Linked DNA regions of Gluconacetobacter diazotrophicus PA1 5. The protein of the gene in region 1 interacts with the protein of each later gene in a pairwise test. Links are inferred from orthologs where the notes say so. Each region holds a gene or a part of one and is shown in the gene's direction. Other genes may lie near its edges.

Region 1 (2,806 bases):
TCGTGAAGAACGACGAGACGGGCGAGGAGACCGACTACCTGATCCCGAAGGGCAAGCACGTGTCGGTTCAGGAAGGCGACTTCGTCCGCGTGGGCGATCCGCTGGTCGACGGTCCGCGCGTGCCGCACGACATCCTGAAGGTCCTGGGCGTCGAGGCCCTGTCGGACTACCTGGTGAACGAAATCCAGGACGTCTATCGACTGCAGGGCGTGAAGATCAACGACAAGCACATCGAGGTGATCGTCCGCCAGATGCTCCAGAAGGTCGAAATCCTGGAGCCCGGCGACACGACCTACCTGATCGGCGAGACGGTGGATCGGATCGAGTTCGAGACCGAGAACACGAAGCGCCTGAACATGGGCGAACGGCCCGCCCAGGCGATGCCCGTGCTCCAGGGCATCACCAAGGCGTCGCTGCAGACCCAGTCCTTCATCTCGGCGGCCTCGTTCCAGGAAACGACGCGCGTCCTGACCGAAGCCGCGACGGCGGGCAAGAAGGACACGCTGAACGGCCTGAAGGAGAACGTGATCGTCGGTCGCCTGATCCCGGCCGGCACGGGCAGTGTGATGAACAAGCTGCGCGCCATCGCCGCCGGCCAGGACCGCCAGCGCCTGGCGCAGGCCCGTCCGGTGGTCAGCAAGGCGGACTGATTCGCCCGCGAATCGCGCAACTTGCGATGGAAACAGGGCCGGGTGGCGACACCCGGCCCTTTTTTTATGGCTGCGGGCCGCTTCCGGCGTGAATCCGGCTGGTCCGAATCGGCAGGATGTGGGATAGGGCAGCGGCGCGGGGGTTCTGCCGTGGCTGCATGACAGATGCGGCGGATCGGCGCGCTCAAACTGGCGGGGATTGGCCGCGAATCTCAAGGTAACACTTGACTCTCGGCCTTCTGCTTCGTAGGTTCCGCGCCCTCGGCTAGCCCCGTCTCGCAGGACGTCGTTGGCCGTCGAATGCAGCATGCAGGCATGCGGTGCCGTAACCCCCAGAGGGTTGCCAAGGCCGGATGTGAATATGATGCCCAGGCGAATGATTCTCATTCGGTGGGATTTTGTTGTGAACGACAGTCGGCAGCCCGATATGCGGTTGGCCGGCCGAAATTTGTAAGGATCGGGAAAGGCGTATGCCGACCATCAACCAGCTGATCGCCAAAGGCCGCGAGCCCGCAGCCAAGCGCAATAAGGTGCCTGCCCTTCAGGGTTGCCCGCAGAAGCGTGGTGTCTGCACCCGCGTCTACACAACCACACCGAAGAAGCCGAACTCGGCCCTGCGTAAGGTTGCCAAGGTGCGTCTGACGAACGGCTATGAGGTCGTCAGCTACATCCCGGGTGAGGGCCACAACCTGCAGGAGCACAGTGTGGTCCTGATCCGCGGCGGTCGCGTCAAGGATCTTCCGGGCGTGCGCTATCACATCCTGCGTGGCGTTCTGGATACCCAGGGTATCGCCAAGCGTCGTCAGCGTCGCTCGCTCTATGGCGCGAAGCGTCCGAAGTAAAAGGAATAACCAGGCATGAGTCGCCGTCACCGCGCAGTGAAGCGCGAGATTCTTCCCGATCCGAAATTTGGTGATGTCGTCATCACGCGCTTCATGAATGCGCTCATGTACGACGGCAAGAAGTCCACCGCCGAAGGCATCGTCTACGGTGCGCTCGAGGTGCTGCGCCGCCGTGGTGGTGCGTCCGCCGATCCCGTCGTGATGTTCCACAGCGCGCTGGACAACGTGAAGCCGGCCGTCGAGGTCCGCTCGCGTCGCGTCGGCGGTGCCACCTACCAGGTGCCCGTCGAAGTCCGGACCGAGCGCCGTCAGGCCCTGGCGATCCGCTGGCTGATCGACGCCTCGCGCAAGCGTGGCGAGAACACGATGCAGGAACGCCTGTCGAACGAGCTTCTGGACGCGGTCAACAACCGTGGGTCCGCCGTCAAGAAGCGCGAAGACACGCATCGCATGGCCGAGGCGAACAAGGCGTTCAGTCATTACCGCTGGTAAGTAGCGCAGGTCCGGTCTAAAGACCGCCACGCTTCCGGTTAGGAACATTTCAACCCGACTCCCGGCCAGGTGGCCGAGGTAACGGAGATAGACGATGGCAAAGGCTAAATTCGAGCGGACGAAGCCGCACTGCAATATCGGCACGATCGGTCACGTCGATCATGGCAAGACGTCGCTGACCGCCGCGATCACTAAGACGCTGGCGAAGACCGGTGGCGCCACCTTCAAGGCGTACGACCAGATCGACGCGGCGCCGGAAGAGCGCGCCCGTGGCATCACGATCTCGACCGCCCACGTCGAGTACGAGACCGCGAAGCGCCACTACGCGCACGTCGACTGCCCCGGTCACGCCGACTACGTGAAGAACATGATCACGGGTGCCGCCCAGATGGACGGTGCGATCCTGGTCGTGTCCGCCGCCGACGGCCCGATGCCGCAGACCCGCGAGCACATCCTGCTGGCCCGCCAGGTCGGCGTCCCGGCCCTGGTCGTGTTCCTGAACAAGGTCGACCAGGTCGACGATCCGGAACTGCTCGAGCTGGTCGAGATGGAAGTGCGCGAGCTGCTGTCCGCGTACCAGTTCCCGGGCGACGATATCCCCATCATCAAGGGTTCGGCCCTGGTGACGCTGGAAGACGGTGACCCGGAAGTCGGCGAGAACCGCGTGCGCGACCTGATGGATGCGGTCGATGCCTACATCCCGCAGCCGGAGCGTCCGGTCGACCGTCCGTTCCTGATGCCGATCGAAGACGTGTTCTCGATCTCGGGCCGCGGCACCGTGGTGACCGGCCGTGTCGAGCGTGGCGTGGTGAACGTCGGTGA
Region 2 (2,970 bases), 2.1 Mb from region 1 along the record:
CCGCCAGTTCCTCGGCGTCGATGACCGTTTCCTTCTGCTCGCGCGCCATCATTTCTTCCAGCGCGGTGCGGTTGGTCAGCCTGGCCAGTACATCCATCATCCACCCCCGTCGGCGTCGCAGCCCCTTGCGCGCCAGCCGTTCGGCGCGGGTCTCGAACATCAGACCCGCCAGGACCAGCAGGCTGCTCCCGGCCGTCAGCACGGGAAAGGCCGGCGCACACCATTCCATGAAATGTGTCAGACTGGCGAGAGAAAGATGCAGCGACGCCGCCGCCTGCAAGCTCGCCAGGATCAGGAAAATGACCATCATCACCGGCATCAGCCGGTTCAGGGCGGGCAGAAGAGCCTTCATTGGACGATCACATCCAGAACAAGCATCTCGTCCCGATGGATAATGGGCAGCGGCGTCGGCCCCAGGACGGTGATGGCCCCGGGCGCCAGCCCGGCGACGCCGGGATCGGAGACGGGGACGATATCGACTTCGCCGGAAATGCGGATGGGCAGCAGGACGGTGCGCGGCTGCGCGGTCAGCGGCACGGTCTGCGTGATGCCGCCCGAGCTGAGGGTGACGACCCCGCCGGTCCCGCCCTGGTCGTAGATCGGCATGCGCACCAGCCGGTATTCGCGCTTGCGGATGCCGGCCAGGATGCGCGCCTGCTGGTCGGGCGTCAGCCCCGACTGCTGCAGCGCGCGCGGCGCATTGTCGGGCGAGATCATGGCGAATTGCTGCGTGCTGTTCAGCACATGGGCGCTTCCGGCGGCGCCTGCCGCGCCATCGGCGCTGATCGCGGGGGCGGGGGCCGGCTGGGCCTGTTCATGGGCCATGCGGGCGCTGAAGCCGGCAATGACGATCACGCCGGCCGCCAGTCCGTACCACAGCGGCCGGGCCTTGCCGGGGCCGGCTTCGTCGGGGGTTGCGCGGGGCTCGGGATCGGGCGTCGGCCTCATTCCGGCATCATGCGTTTGGCCCGTGCCACGGTGCAAGTATCGAAACGGCGATGTGATTGTAATGTAATGTACCGCGCCGCCACGCCGCCCGCGCGCCCGGCGGGGGGATGTACGGGCACCTTGCGAAACCTTCCGTTGTGTCCTATATCGACCTCATTCCTTCATCTTCCGCTTTTTTGGGGGGTGGCCTGACCGGCCGCCTTTTTTGTTTTGGACGCAGACCTTCCCTACCTGACCGGCCTGGACGCCAAGGTGGCCGCCATCGTGGCGCCCGTCCTGGCCGACATGGGATTCGAACTGGTCCGGGTGGCGATCCTGGGCCGGGAAAGCCCGACCGTGCAGATCATGGCCGACCGTGCCGACGGCACGCTGATCGCGATCGAGGATTGCGAGCAGATCAGCCACGCGGTGGGCGCGGTGCTGGATGTCGAGGACCCGCTGCCCGGCGCCTGGACGCTCGAGGTCTCGTCGGCGGGAATCGACCGTCCCCTGACGCGGGCGAAGGACTGGACGCGCTTCGCGGGCCACCTGGCGAAGGCCGAGGTGAATATCCCGATCGACGGCCGCAAGCGGTTTTCCGGCATCCTGCTGGGGGCCGAGGACGGGTTCGGGCGCCTGCGCCTGGAAGACGGGACCGAGGTGGCGCTGCCGCTGTCGGACATGCGCCGCGCGCGGCTGGTCCTGACCGATGAATTGATCGCGGCCAGTGCCCATATGATGCGCGCGCCCGGTGGGGCCCCGGAAGAGGGCGAGGAAGATACTACGGAAGCGGCCCCCGAAGGGGCCGGAAAATCCCCGAAGCCCGGCCGGCGGCCGGCGCGCAAGACTCACTGAGACGTCCTGGAGGCTCTGATGGATACGTCCGTTTCCCGTCCCGAACTGCTGCTGGTGGCCGATGCCGTCGCGCGTGAGAAGGCGATCGACCGGGAGGAGGTTCTGGAGGCGATGGAACAGGCCATCCAGAAGGCCGGCCGCGCCAAGTACGGGCACGAAAAGGATATCCGCGCGACCATCGACCGCAAGACCGGCGACGTCCGCCTGTCCCGCTGGACCGAGGCCGTCGAGGAGGTGGAGAACGAGGAAACCCAGATCCCGCTCCACATCGCCCGCAAGTTCAAGCCCGAGATCCAGCTGGGCGAACATCTGGTCGATCCGCTGCCGCCGATCGATTTCGGCCGCATCGCGGCGCAGACCGCCAAGCAGGTGATCGTCCAGCGCGTGCGCGAATACGAGCGCAAGCGCCAGTATGACGAATTCAAGGACCGCGTGGGCGAGATCGTGAACGGCACGGTCAAGCGCACCGAATACGGAAACCTGATGGTCGAGATCGGCAGTTCCGAGGCGCTGCTGCGCCGGGACGAGCTGATCCCCCGCGAAAGCTTCCGCAATTCGGACCGCGTGCGCGCCTATATCTATGATGTGCGTGACGAGCCGCGCGGGCCGCAGATCTTCCTGTCGCGCACCCATCCCGCCTTCCTGGCGAAGCTGTTCGCTCAGGAAGTGCCGGAAATCTACGACGGCATCATCGAAATCAAGGCCGTCGCCCGCGACCCGGGATCGCGCGCCAAGATGGCGGTGATTTCCCGCGACGCGTCGATCGACCCGGTGGGCGCCTGCGTGGGCATGCGCGGATCGCGCGTCCAGGCGGTGGTGCAGGAACTGCAGGGCGAGAAGATCGACATCATTCCCTGGAGCCCGCAGGCCGCGACCTTCGTGGTCAACGCGCTGGCGCCGGCGGAAGTGACCAAGGTCGTGATGGACGAGGAAGCTGGCCGGGTCGAGGTCGTGGTGCCTGACGAGCAGCTCAGCCTGGCGATCGGCCGGCGCGGGCAGAATGTCCGCCTGGCCAGCCAGCTCACCCGCTGGGACATCGACATCCTGACCGAGGCCGAGGAATCGGAACGCCGGCAGGAAGAATTCCGCCGTCGCAGCGGCCTGTTCGTCGAGGCGCTGGACGTGGACGACGTCATCGCCGGCCTGCTGGTGACCGAAGGCTTCCATTCGATCGAGGAACTGGCCTAT

What was found. The genes of interacting proteins can lie anywhere in the genome.
Region 2: the proteins of rpsL (region 1) and rimP interact in binary tests that used the Escherichia coli proteins (3 or more experiments, as listed by UniProt). The link is inferred for Gluconacetobacter diazotrophicus PA1 5 from one-to-one orthologs.

What each region holds. Positions count from the first base shown.
Region 1 is NC_010125.1:3,500,545-3,503,350, reverse strand. It holds rpsL (30S ribosomal protein S12), read left to right. Parts: upstream 1-1,120; coding sequence 1,121-1,492; downstream 1,493-2,806. Other genes in the region: tuf (elongation factor Tu), read left to right, coding at 2,079-2,806; rpsG (30S ribosomal protein S7), read left to right, coding at 1,508-1,984; rpoC (DNA-directed RNA polymerase subunit beta'), read left to right, coding at 1-650. UniProt on the Escherichia coli protein: With S4 and S5 plays an important role in translational accuracy. Interacts with and stabilizes bases of the 16S rRNA that are involved in tRNA selection in the A site and with the mRNA backbone.
Region 2 is NC_010125.1:1,362,825-1,365,794, forward strand. The notes cover bases 32-2,970. They hold rimP (ribosome maturation factor RimP), read left to right. Parts: upstream 32-1,158; coding sequence 1,159-1,782; downstream 1,783-2,970. Other genes in these bases: GDI_RS06455 (AAA family ATPase), read right to left, coding at 32-352; GDI_RS06460 (hypothetical protein), read right to left, coding at 349-948; nusA (transcription termination factor NusA), read left to right, coding at 1,801-2,970. In the rest of the region: more of GDI_RS06455, read right to left, coding at 1-31.